3 regions of the Rhodovulum viride genome follow, and region 1 is predicted to be linked to each of the others. Evidence: riboswitches for the same ligand, from Rfam matches in the RefSeq annotation. Region 1 holds a riboswitch; each other region holds the start of a gene.
The links. Region 1 has a riboswitch for cobalamin ahead of BYZ73_RS23570 (ABC transporter substrate-binding protein). Riboswitches for the same ligand answer to the same signal wherever they lie in the genome.
Positions count from the first base shown of each region.

Region 2: linked by a shared signal. The riboswitch ahead of BYZ73_RS03345 (hypothetical protein) and the one ahead of BYZ73_RS23570 (ABC transporter substrate-binding protein) in region 1 are both predicted to bind cobalamin.
Region 3: linked by a shared signal. The riboswitch ahead of BYZ73_RS07290 (DUF1636 family protein) and the one ahead of BYZ73_RS23570 (ABC transporter substrate-binding protein) in region 1 are both predicted to bind cobalamin.

Region 1 is NZ_MUAV01000012.1:2,300-6,595, forward strand. It holds gene BYZ73_RS11480 (hypothetical protein) at 1-609, shown strand, start outside; cobalamin riboswitch at 889-1,079, shown strand; gene BYZ73_RS23570 (ABC transporter substrate-binding protein) at 1,196-2,191, shown strand; gene BYZ73_RS11490 (FecCD family ABC transporter permease) at 2,188-3,246, shown strand; gene BYZ73_RS11495 (ABC transporter ATP-binding protein) at 3,243-4,004, shown strand; gene BYZ73_RS11500 (pseudoazurin) at 4,016-4,296, shown strand, end outside.
Region 2 is NZ_MUAV01000003.1:124,139-128,434, reverse strand. It holds gene metH (methionine synthase) at 1-1,151, opposite strand, end outside; cobalamin riboswitch at 1,270-1,481, shown strand; gene BYZ73_RS03345 (hypothetical protein) at 1,513-1,881, shown strand; gene nikR (nickel-responsive transcriptional regulator NikR) at 1,904-2,368, opposite strand; gene BYZ73_RS03335 (ABC transporter substrate-binding protein) at 2,495-4,057, shown strand; gene BYZ73_RS03330 (ABC transporter permease) at 4,054-4,296, shown strand, end outside.
Region 3 is NZ_MUAV01000006.1:206,616-210,911, forward strand. It holds gene cobN (cobaltochelatase subunit CobN) at 1-1,358, opposite strand, end outside; gene cobW (cobalamin biosynthesis protein CobW) at 1,369-2,406, opposite strand; gene BYZ73_RS07290 (DUF1636 family protein) at 2,403-2,786, opposite strand; cobalamin riboswitch at 2,911-3,133, opposite strand; gene tcuA (FAD-dependent tricarballylate dehydrogenase TcuA) at 3,155-4,296, opposite strand, start outside.

The sequences.
Region 1 (4,296 bases):
ATCGGCGGCGCCATCTTCCTCGCGCTGCCCACTTTCTTCTTCATCGCCGCCTGCATCTGGCCTCGCTACCGGCCCATCCGGTTCAACCGCAAACTCGGGATCGCCTACACCTGGTCCTGGGGGCGCTTCTTCCTCAGCCGGAGTGATCCGTCTTTGGGGCTGGGCCGGGGGGTAGGAGATTTCGAGCCCATGCTCCGCCGTCTCACCATTGTCACGGCAGGCATGGGCACCCCGGACAGCCACAGCATCGGTGCGCTTGTCGTGAGGCTGCGCCACCACCGGTGGACACGCCACAAGGAAAGCTGGGCTCTCGGCGTATTCCCCCCGGCTTGCATCGGCCAGAACAGTCAGATTTCAATTGCGATCAGCGATTTCCTGACCAATCCCGTGCGCCCGGACTGGTGCGATGCACTGGAATGGCAGCCCTCGCCCCTCTTCTGGGCGCATCGTCTGGCTCTGAGGGTCGTAAACTTCTCGGTGCTGCCCGCCTGGTGGCCGCGCCGGACCCGGAAGATGATCCGACGCCATCTCGAGATCCGTGTCGCCGAAGAGAAGGCCGCTGCCGAAGCACGCGAAGCGCTCCGCCGCAGGGCGAACGGGATGGACTGAGACAGGCGCGATCCCGAAACTCGCAACCATATATGCTGGACTTGTCCAATATCGCGGGCGCGAGACTGAATGCCCGCTTTTCGCTTTCGACCTGTCCATCGGGATTGTTGAGTGAACGTCGGCAATCGGCAGCGAACGGCCAGGCTCGCTCGGGGGTTAAACCGCGCTGCCTCGGGGTCCCACGTTTGAGTTTCCCCGACCAAGCGGACAACAGGTCTGGCAGTGGCGGCCCATTGCGAAGTCCTCGTCTCCGGCCTCTTGCCCCGCGGACGGAAAGCTGCCAGTGATCGACCCGTCGGTTTCCTTCGGGAATGAAAAGGGAATCCGTGCCGACCTCGGTCGGGAAACGGAACTGCCCCCGCAACTGTAGGCGGCGAGCATCTCTCGATAGGCCACTGGGGTCGCACCCGGGAAGGCGAGAGGCGCAGCGACCCGTCAGTCAGGAGACCTGCCGACGAGAGTGAAACCACGACCGGACGGGGTGTGCCGGGGCGGGATACCTTATGTGGCCGCCCTGCCGTATTCGGTTCGCGTCTCGTCCCGGATGGTCCTGTCTGACGGGACGGATCGGATGAAACGGACTTTCATGATCGCCGCGCTGCTGGTCGGCACAGCCCTGCCCCTGCACGCGCAGGAAACGGAATACCCCCTGACATTGACAAATTGCGGGCTCGAGGTCTCTTTCGACGCCGCCCCGGACAGTGTCGTGACCATCGGCCAGTCGGCGACCGAGATCCTGTACGCGCTTGGCCTCGCGCCGAAGGTTTCCGGCACGTCCGTCTGGTTCAATCCGGTCCTGCCGGAATACGCCGAGGTGAACAGCGGGATCGAGCGGCTGGCCGACAACGATCCCAGCTTCGAGAGCGTGGTCGGCAAGAAACCCGGACTGGTCGCCGTGCAATACGAATGGCACGTCGGCGAAAGCGGCATCGTGGCCACGCGCGGGATGTTCCACGACATCGGCATCCCGACCTACATCCTGCCCGCCGATTGCGACACCAAGGACAATTCCACCGGCGGCGATGGAACGCGCACCGGCGCCTTCGAGACCGCGTCCGTCTACAAGGGGATCCGCGAACTGGCGGCGATCTTCGATGTGCAGCCCGCGGGCGACGCGCTGGTCTCGGATCTGCAGGCCACCGAAAGCGCCGCGATCGCGCGCGCGGAAGACCTTGAACTGCCCGAAGATCTGTCGGCGGTGTTCTGGTTCTCTTCGGCCGATCTCGAGATCGACCCCTATGTCGCCGGGCGGCTCGGGGCGCCGGGCTACATGATGGCGAAGCTTGGGATCGAGAACGTCATCGAGTCCGATGAGGAATGGCCGACGGTCGGATGGGAAAGCATCGCCCGCGCCGATCCCGACATCATCGTCGTCGCCTCCATGGACCGCCGCCGCTTCCCGGCAGACGACGTGGAGAAGAAGCTGGAGTTCCTGCGCACCGACCCGGTCGCGCGCCAGATGACAGCCGTGCGGGACGGGCGGATCGTGCAGATGGACGCCCATGCGATGAGCGCGACGATGCGGTCGATCTACGGGTTGCAGGCGCTGTCCGAGGCGCTTTCGAAGATGTCCTTCGAATGACCATGGAGGCTGCGCCCGTGCGTGCCGTGACATGGCGCGGCCTCTGGCTGGCGCCTGTCGTTCTGGGCATGACGATCCTGGCCGGGACGGCAATCGGCGAGACCCGGTTGCCGTTCGTCACGGTGCTCGGGACGCTGGCAAACCACCTGTGGGGCGCTGGCTATCCGGTGGACGGGATCGAGGCGGGGATCATCTGGAGCTATCGCCTGCCACGCGCCGTGGTGGCGGCGTGTTGCGGGGCAGGGCTGGCGCTGACCGGCGTCGTTCTTCAGGCGCTCTTGCGCAACCCGCTGGCGGATCCCTACCTGATGGGCCTTTCGGCAGGCGCCTCGACCGGGGCGGTGCTGGTGACGGTCGCGGGCCTGGGCGGCGGCGCGATCTCGATGTCGCTTGGCGCACTGACCGGGGCGCTTCTTGCCTTCGGTTGTGTCGCGGTTCTGGCCCGAGCCGTGAGCGGGGATGTGGGAGGCGGACGCGCAACACAGGCCGCCGCCGCCCTCATCCTCGCCGGGATCGCCGGTTCGCAGCTGTTCAACGCGCTGACCGCCTTCATCATCGCCCGGTCTGCCAATGCCGAACAGGCGCGCGGCATCATGTTCTGGCTGATGGGCAACCTTTCGGGGATCAGGTGGGACGACGTGGGCGCCTGCATGGCCGTCTCTGTTGCGGGCGTCGCCCTCTGCCTGTGGCACCGGCGCGGGCTTGACGCCTTCACCTTCGGGGCAGACGGGGCCGCCTCTCTGGGGATCAACGTCCCGGCGCTGCGCGGCAGCCTCATCGCCGCGACCGCCGTCATGGTCGGGGTGCTCGTGTCGAAAGTGGGTGCCATCGGGTTTGTCGGCCTCGTCGTGCCCCATGCCATGCGGTTTCTCGTGGGCGCCCGTCACGACCGGCTGGTGCCTGCCTCGGCGCTGGCCGGGGCGGTGTTTCTGGTCGCTGCCGACGTGATCAGCCGCAGTCTCGTCCCGGGCCAGGTTCTGCCCATAGGGGTGGTGACCGCGCTTGTGGGCGCCCCCGCCTTCGCGCTGATCCTCGTGCACGGAGCGCGCAAATGAAGGTCGAGCTGCGGCACCTGTCGGCCAGGATCCACCGCGCGCCATTGCTGGAGGATATTTCGGTCCGCATCGAACGCGGGGAACTCTTCGGCCTTGTCGGCCCCAACGGATCGGGCAAATCCACGCTGATGCGCTGTCTCGCGGGGCTGCAGCGTCCGACCTCGGGCGGCATTCTGGTGGAGGATGCAGATCTTGCGCGGATGCCCGCCCGGCACCGCGCGCGGCGCATCGCCTTCGTCCAACAACAGGCCGATACGACGGACCGTCTGACCGTTCGGCAAGCGGTGGACCTGGGGCGCATCCCCTACCTCTCTGCCCTGCGGGGATGGGGGCGTTCCGATGAGACCGCGGTCGAGGCCGCTCTGACGGCCGTGGAGATGACCGCCTTCGCCGGTCGTCTCTGGCATACCCTCTCGGGTGGCGAACGCCAGCGCGTCCACATCGCGCGCGCCCTCGCGCAGGATCCAAGGCTCCTGCTCCTCGACGAGCCGACCAACCATCTCGATATCCGGCATCAGCTCTCGCTCATGGCGCTGGTCCGGGCACTGCCCATCACCCGTGTCATCGCGCTGCACGATCTGAACCAGGCCACGGCCTGCGACCGGATCGGCGTGCTGTCCGGGGGCAGGCTTGTCGCGACGGGTCTGCCCCGCGACGTGCTGAACGAGGATCTTCTGGCCGAGGTCTTCGGCGTCGCCGCGACGCGCCATGCCGCTCCGGACGGATCGCCACGCCTTCACTTCTCTCATGCCCTCTAAAGGATCGCCCCATGCGCCTGTTCGTCGGCCTGCTTGCCCTGGTTCCCGTTGCGGGACACGCCGAGACCCATGACGTCAGAATGCTGACCCGCGGCGAGACCGGCGCCATGATCTACGAGCCCGCCTATCTCGAGATCGCACCCGGCGATACCGTGCGCTTCCTTCCCGCGCAGCGTGGCCACAACGCGGCCTCCATCCCCGAGATGCTGCCAGAGGGTGCGGATCGCTTCATCGGCCAGATCGACGAAGAGATCGCGGTGATCTTCGAGGTCGAGGGGCGCTACGGCATCAA
Region 2 (4,296 bases), on a different contig from region 1:
CGGGCCGAGCCGGTGACGTTCGTCCGCTCGCCCACATTCACGAAGGGGATGTCGTCGGTCAGGGTGAAGGGTTCGAGCCCCGAGAGCCGCATCTTCGGCGCGATCTCTGGGATTTTGCGAGGGGCATGGCCCCGAACCGCCTTTGCCACCGCCGCGATATGGTCATAGGTCGACCCGCAGCAGCCGCCGACGATATTGACCAGCCCGTCCTTCGCAAAGCCCGCGACCAGCGCCGCCATCTCATCGGGTGTCTGGTCGTAGTCGCCCATCTCGTTCGGGAGCCCGGCATTGGGATAGGCGCAGATCAGCGTGTCGGCCACGGCCGAAAGCTCGGCCAGGTGCGGGCGCATCGCATCGGCCCCCAGCGCGCAGTTCAGCCCGATGGTCAGCGGCCGGGCATGGCGCACCGAATGCCAGAAGGCCGTGGGCGTCTGGCCCGACAGCGTCCGCCCCGACAGGTCGGTGATGGTGCCCGAGATCATGACGGGCAGGCGCAGGCCCTGTTCGGCAAAGACCTCCTCGCAGGCGAAGATCGCGGCCTTGGCGTTCAGCGTGTCGAAGATCGTCTCGATCAGAACCAGGTCGATGCCGCCCGCGATCAGCCCGTGCAGCTGTTCGGCATAGGCGATCCGCAGGTCGTCGAAAGTCACGGCCCGGTAGCCCGGGTTGTTCACGTCGGGACTGATCGAGGCGGTGCGGTTCGTCGGTCCCAGCGCGCCCGCGACGAAGCGATGCCGCCCGTCCTCGGCCTCGGCCCGGTCCATCGCCTTGCGGGCCAGCCGCGCACCCGCCTCGTTCAGCGCGAAGACCTTGTCTTCCAGCCCGTAATCGGCCTGGGCGATGGCGGTCGAGGAAAAGGTATTGGTCTCGACGATATCGGCGCCAACCATCGCATAGCGGTAGTGGATCTCTTCGATCACGTCGGGATTCGTCAGGTTCAGAAGGTCGTTGTTGCCCTTCTGCGGCTTGTCGCCGTGCAGATGACAGGCGCAGCCGCCGCCAGAACCGGTGAAATCGTCCTCGGTCAGGCCGAGCTTCTGGATCTGGGTGCCCATCGCCCCGTCCAGCACCAGGATCCGCTCGGCGGCGGCGGTGCGAAGGGTCTCGAAGACAGGCGAATGGCGGGCGGGGCGGGGCGCGGATTGGGTCATGGACGGCAGATATGGCCTTCGGCCGCGCCTGTCCAATTCATGTTTGTCAGGATCTTTATGAGCCCGGCTCACATTCACGGCCGATATTCTGCGCCATTGACAGCCGCCCGCCCGGCCGGGTAGCGCTTGTGGCGATGGTTCCCGCAGGCCTTGCCGGCCGCGCGGGTGAAAAGGGAACGCGGTCCGCCGGAACCTCCGGCAAATCCGCGGCTGCCCCCGCAACTGTAGGCGGAGAGCCCCCCGAGACGGCCACTGGACCGAACGGTCCGGGAAGGGTCGGGGCGGCGATGACCCGCAAGCCAGGAGACCTGCCATCCAAGCGTGTGAACCCGGGCGGGGTGCCCCGGCAAGGAGATCCGCGATGGATGACATCAGGGGCCGGCGCGGCCCGGTTTTTCGTGACGAGGTTCCGGGCGGGGCCGGTCTGCCGGCGATGCTGGAGATGGTGCTGATGCGGCTTGCCGCCTGCCCCCAGACGGGGCCGCGGGCGCGCGAGCTGGGCCAGCTTGGCTTCATGCAATGGCTGGGCAGCCTGCCCGGCCGGGCCGATCTGCCCGCCGCCGCCCGCGCCGCCGAGGCGCAGGCGGCACCGGGTCCGGCCACGGCCGCGCTGGACGAGTTCCGCCGCCTGCTGGTGCAGATCCGCGCGATGCCGCCCCGGCCGCTGGATCTGGCCCTGCCCCGCCCATGCCGCCGGGGCGGCGCCCGGGCGCGGCGGCTCAGGCTTTAGCCCGGACCCTTCGCGGACAGGGTCAGAATCGGTCCAGCACCCGCAGGTGATCGTGGGTATGCGCCCGCTCGCCATGCAGGTGGAACTCGACCTCGGTCCGCACCGGGATCAGAACGGTCTGGCCGTGCCGCACGCCGCGCTGCAGGAACAGGCTGTTGGCATAGGCCTGGACCGAGCCCACCGTGCCCCGCATCACTGCCACCTCGACCGCCGCGTGATGGTCAAGCGGCACCGACAGCGCCGCGATGGCCGCGTCATGGTGCTGCTGGCGGCTTTCTGGCACCAGCCGCCCCAGATCGCGCTGCGCGGGGTCCATGGCATAGGTCACGACGCCCACGCATTCGGCGGTCTCGGGCGCGTCCTGGTCAAGCCCCCGGCGGATCAGGTCGCGCAGCGCCTCGGACCGGTTCGACGCGCCAGACCGGTCCATGAAGGCGTCGAGCGCCTCCAGCAGGTCGTCTTCGATGGTGATCGTGATGCGCTGCATGGGCCCCTCCCGCTTTGCGGCGACTTTGCCTCCGGAGCGCGGGGCAAACAAGGCACAGAACCGCGCTTGGCATTCCCGCCGCGCCGGGCGTATGAAGATGGGAGGCATAAATCATACCGAGTCCTCATGCGCCCTCTGTCCTTCCTGGCCCTTGCCGTTTCGCTGAGTCTGCCGCTGGCTGTCGAGGCCGCCCCGCCGCTGGTGCTGGCGGTGGGCGGCGAACCCGAGACCGGTTTCGACCCGATCATGGGCTGGGGCCGCTACGGGAATCCGCTGTTTCAGGCAACGCTGCTCAGGCGCGCGGCCGACCTGTCGCTGGCGGGCGATCTGGCGACCGGCTGGTCGCTGTCGGACGACCGTCTGACCTGGACCGTCACGCTTCGCGACGATGCGCGGTTTTCGGACGGAACGCCCCTGACCGCCGAGGACGTGGCCTTCACCTTCAACGCCGCGCGCGACGGCGACGGGCTGACGGATCTCAAGGTGCTGAAGGAGGCCCGCGCTACCGGCCCGCTGACGGTCGAGCTGGAACTCCGCCACCCGCAGATCACCTTCACCGGAGATCTGGCGACGCTGGGGATCGTGCCAAAGGCATCCTACGGGCCGGATTACGCCCGCCACCCGGTCGGCGCCGGGCCGTTCCGCCTGGTCGAATGGCGCGAGGGCGAACAGCTGATCGTCGCGCCGAACCCCTATTGGCACGGCCCCGACATCCCGTTTCCGCGCGTGACCTTCGTCTTCGGGGCCGAGGCGACGGGGCTGGCGCTGGCGCGTACCGGCGCGGCGCAGATCGTCGCCGTGCCCCCGGCCGAGGCCGATGCCGCGCCAGAGGGGATGCAGGTGCTGCATGTGCCAAGCGTCGACAATCGCGGGGTGATGTTCCCGATGCGGCCCGCGGGCGGCCGGACCGCCGAGGGCGTGCCGATCGGCAACGATGTCACCGCCGACCGCGCCATCCGGGTGGCGGTCGATCAGGCGGTGGACCGGACCGCGCTGCTGGCGCTGGCGGTCAACGGCCATGGCGCCCCCGCCCATGGCCCGGCCGACGGTTTGCCCTGGGATAACCCCGAGGACCGCCTGACCGAGACCGGCCCCGACGCCGCGCGCGCCACGCTGGCGGCTGCGGGCTGGACCGATGCCGATGGCGACGGGCTGCGCGAAAAGGACGGGCTCGAGGCCGAATTCCGGCTGGTCTACCCGGCCTCCGACTCGGTGCGGCAGGCGCTGGCGCTGGGGGTCGCCGAGGCGCTGAAACCGGTCGGCATCCGGGCGATCCCCGACGGCCGGAGCTGGGACGAGATCGGGCGGCTCATGCATTCCGAGCCGGTGGTCTTCGGCTGGGGCTCGCACGACCCGTCGGAGGTGTTCAACCTCTATGACAGCGGTTTTGCCGGCCGGGGCTGGTACAATCCGGGCTTTTACGAAAACCCGGCGGTCGACGCCCATCTCGCCGCCGCCGAAGCCGCAGAGACCTTCGAGGCCTCGCTGCCCGAATGGCGCGCCGCGCAATGGGACGGGACCACCGGCTTTGGCGCGAAGGGCGACGCGGCCTGGGCCTGGCTGATCAATATCGACCATTCCTACTGGGTCAGCGACTGTCTCGATCTCGGCCCGATCCAGACCGAGCCGCATGGCCATGGCTGGCCGATCACCCAGGGACTGCCCGGCTGGCGCTGGACCTGCGAATGACGGGCTGGCTCGGGCGGCTTCTGGTCGAGCGGTTGATCCGGCTGGCCTGGCTGTTGCCGCTGGCCATGGCGGGGCTCTTCACGCTGGTCTCGCTGGCGCCGGTCGACCCGATCACGGCCTATGTCGGCGCCCGGGTCGCGGATGTCGGCCCCGACCAGCGCGCGACCATTGCCCAGGCCTGGGGGCTCGATGCGCCCGCGCCCGAACGGTTCGCGCTGTGGCTCGGCCACATCGCGCGC
Region 3 (4,296 bases), on a different contig from region 1:
CGCAGGGGTACGGGGAGGGTGGCCAGCGCGGTGTGGTAGTCCGCGAGCGGCCAGCTCAGGGTCTCGCGGCCGAGGGCCTTGGCCAGATCGCCTGTGGGGGCGGTGGGCAGGCCCGCGCGGGCCAGATCGTCCAGAACCGCCTCGGCCGAGGCCAGCGCATCGAGCCCCACCGCATGGGCCATCTGCCACGGCCGTCCGGGATAGGTGGACAGGATCAACGCCGGGCGGCGGTCGGCCAGCGATGTGCGGGCAAGGCCGGTCCAGGCCATGACGCGGTCGGCGATGGCCGCGATCCGGCCCGGATGGGCGCGATGGGCGATGCGGGCGAATTGCAGATGCGGGTCGCGGGTGCCCGCCTCCTTGAAGGACGCAACGCCCGCGAAGATCCGGCCATCGACCTCGGGCAGGACCACATGCATGGCGAGATCGGCGGGGGAAAGCCCGCGCTCGGCCTCGGCCCAGGCGGTTTCCGGCGCGGCGGACAGCGCCACCTGAAAGACCGGCACGCCCGCCGCGTCCAGCGCCGAGCTGCCATCCTCGCCCTTGCCGGAGAAAGCGGTGGCGTTGACGATGGCGGCAGGGCTCAGGGCGCGCAGCTGGTCCGCCAGCCAGCGCGCCGCCTCGGGCGCCTTCAGGGACGGCACGAAGAGGCCGGTGACGGCGCAGCCGCGCGCCCGGAACGCGTCGAAAAGCGCCTCGACGGGGCCGAGATCGGCGGCGGTGACATAGGCGCGGTAGAAGGTCAGGACGATCCGGGGGGCATCCACCGGCGACAGGTCGGGCGCGGGCACGGCGCCGCCCTCGGGGCTCCAGGCGCCCATTTCGGGCACGGTCTTGGTGCCGATCACGGGCGCGGCGTAAAGCCCCGCGGCCAGCGCCAGCTGCGCCAGTGCCGCCTGCGCCGCGACCGCACCGCCCTCGTCGCAAAGTTCGGACAGCCGCCGCAGTGTCGAGACCGGCAGGGTCGAGGCCGCGTCGAGCCGGGGATCGGGGCGCCCGTCCGCGGGCAGCACGGCCAGCGCGATGCCATGCGCGCGGGCCAGCGCCCCGATCTGGGTCAGCCCGTACTCCCAATAGGCGCGCCCGCCGATCAGCCGGATCAGGATGCCCTTCGCCCCCGAAAGCGTGCGCTCGGCATAGGTATCGACCGAGAGCGGATGGATCAGGGCCGCGAGATTGGCCAACCTGAGGGTGGGCATCCGGCCTTCGGGGCCGCCGCCGCGATGCCAGCCCGCCGCGAAGGCCCCGAGATCGCTGTCGGAAAAGGACAGCACCGCCAGATCGGCCGGGTCCTGACCCAGATCCGTCGGAACGGCGGTTTCCTCGAGCCCGTGGCTTTCGCGGAAGACGACATGCATGGGGGCGGCCTCAGGCGCTCAGAGCCGCGCGGATCGCGCCTTCGTCGATATCGTCATGCTCGGCGATCACGACAAGCCGGGTGGCGCGGGTCTCGTCCGGCGCCCAGGGCCGGTCGAACTGATGGCGCACCCGCGCGCCCACCGCCTGCACCAGAAGCCGCATCGGTTTGCCCGCGACCGCGACATGGCCCTTGACCCGCAAGATGTTCTGCGTGCGCGCCAGAGCCTCGATCCGGGCCGAGAGCGCCTCGGGGTCGTCCTGTTCGGGCAGATCGATCACCACGCTTTCGAATTCGTCATGGTCATGCTCGGCGCCGCTGTCGTGATGGCTGGGCCGGGCGTCCAGATCATCCTCGGCGGCCGCGCCAAGTCCCAGGATCACGCGCGGATCGACCGCGCCTTCGGTCACCTCGACCACGGGCAGCGGGCGCGGCGCCTCGGCCTCGATCACGGCGCGGGCGGCGGCCACGCCTTCGGGCCCGGCCAGATCGGGCTTGGTCAGCAGCACGATATCGGCGCAGGCGATCTGGTCCTCGAAGACCTCGGACAGCGGCGTCTCGTGATCGAGGCTGTCATCGGCGGCGCGCTGGGCATCGACCGCGGCGACATTCGGCGCGAAGCGGCCCGCGGCCACGGCCTCGGCATCGGCCACCGCGATCACCCCGTCGACGGTGATGCGCGAGCGGATCGCGGGCCAGTCGAAGGCCTTCAGCAGCGGTTTCGGCAGCGCCAGCCCCGAGGTCTCGATCAGGATGTGGTCGGGGCGCGGGTCAAGCTGCAACAGCGCCTCCATGGTCGGGATGAACTCGTCGGCGACGGTGCAGCAGATGCAGCCATTGGCAAGCTCGACCACGTTCTCGGCCGGGCAGTCGGGCAGGGCACAGCCCTTCAGGATCTCGCCATCGACGCCGACATCGCCGAATTCGTTGACCAGGACGGCCAGCCGGCGGCCGCCCGCATTCTGCATCAGGTGGCGGATCAGCGTGGTCTTGCCCGAGCCGAGAAAGCCGGTGACGACGGTGACGGGAAGCTTGGCGAGATCGGTCATTTCAGGGCCTCCATGGGCGGGATGCGGGCAATGCAGTTCTTGCGGAAATGCTCGGGGCGTTCGCGCCAGGGCACGAGCCCGTCGGCGGCGTCGCGATAGGCACGGGCGCCCTCGGCGAGGATGGGCGCGCCGGTCGTCTCGTCGAAATTGCCATAGACATAGGTCCAGCGGCCCGGCCCCCGCAGCGCGACGGTGCAACCCGAGGCACAGGCCGAGAGGCATTCGACGGGCACAAGGCGCACGCCGTCGGGCAAGCCATGGGCGCGGAGGGCCTCGTGAAGCAGGCTGCCCGGACGGGGGGTATCGGGATCGGCGGGCTGGCGGCGCTTGCAGGTCGTGCAGACCAGCAGCTCGACCGGGGCGGGTTCGGGCGCGCTCATGCCGGACAGGCCCGGCGGCAGAAGGAAACGGAAACACTCATCGTCGGGCCCCACTTGGTCGGGGGACAAGGGCGAAGCGCGGGCAGAGCCGAAGCCGGACCCGACACCGGAACACCCCGTCCGGTTCACGTCGTTCGGGCTGGCAGGTCTCCCGGCTTGCGGATGTCAGAGGCGGGGCCTCTGGCGGCGGCCCTGCCTTCCCAGCCTCATCGGGCCAGTGGCATCGGGCGGCCTCTCCGGTCACGGTCGCGGGGGCGGCTGCGCTTGAAGGCCCGATGCATCGACTCCGGCCTCTGGCGCATTCCCTTTTCACCCGTCCTGAGGCGGGCACCAGCGCCGCGTGTCATGCCCGCCCCGCGCGGGTCTTGTCAAGCGCGATGGTCGGGGCCGGGGCGGCGGGCGGCCTCTTCGCCCGCATGGCGGATCAGGGCGAGGCTGCGAAACCCGCCATGGCCGAGCTTGCCGAAGGGCAGCGCCAGCACCAGCCCCAGCACCGCGCCCAGATGGAGCGCCAGCATCAGCCCCATGGCGGCGCCGTCGCGCAAGGCCAGAAGCGCAAGGCCCGAGGCGGCGACGATGGCAAGCTGCGCCCGAAGCCCGCGATTGGCGGCCTGCATGCGCGGCGCGGCCGGTCGGCGGTCGGCGGTCCGGTGCCAGCGTTCGAGCCCGGCGAGCCCGGCCAGCATGGCGATGCCGCCAAGGCTGCCCAGCAGCACGGGCGCGCTGGCCAGCGGATAGGGCGCCAGCGCGCCGCCAAGATGCAGGACGGCTCCGGCAAGGGTTGCGAGCGCGGTCAGCGCGGTGCCTGTGACCAGCAGGTGATGGCTCCAGCGCCGCGCCCGCCCGACCGGGCCGTGCGCCCCGTCGCAGGCGCGTGCGGCCCCGAGATTGGCCAGCGTCAGCGCATCGCGGCAGCCCCGGCCGAGGCTTTCAAGCGACGGCCGGGCGGGTGGGCCGCCGGTTGCGCGCCAGAACCGCCAGAGCCGCAGCCCGAGGCCAAGACCGGCCCCCGCGAAGGCCAGTGCCGCGCCGCCCGCCATCGCCGCGTGTGGGATCACCGCATAGAAGGCGCCCGGCCCGTTTCGGGCGGAAAAAAGAACTCCGGGCGGGAGCAGGATCAGGGCGGCCAGCGGCGGGCCGATCAGGCATATCAGGAAGATCAGGTCGGGCAGGCGCGGGGGCAGCCCTGCTGCGTGATCGGCGGCGCGCGCGGCGGCCAGCGCCGCGGGCAGGTTGACGGCCAGCGCATGGGGCGGCGCGTATTGGCAGTCGTAATGGCAGGACCGGCAGTCATGGCAGAGATGGGCCAGATGGCGCAGATCGCCCGCCGCGAGGCTTGGGCGCCGCCGGGCCGCCGGAAAGACCGCGCAAAGCCCGGTGCAGAAGCCGCAGGTGTTGCAGATGTTCAGCGCGCGGGCGGCCTCGGCCCAGGGCTCGGGCTCTGGCGGAGCGGGGTCCGTCGCCGCCGGGGCCGGAACGGCGGCGGGGCGCGGGCGGTTGGCGGCGGGGC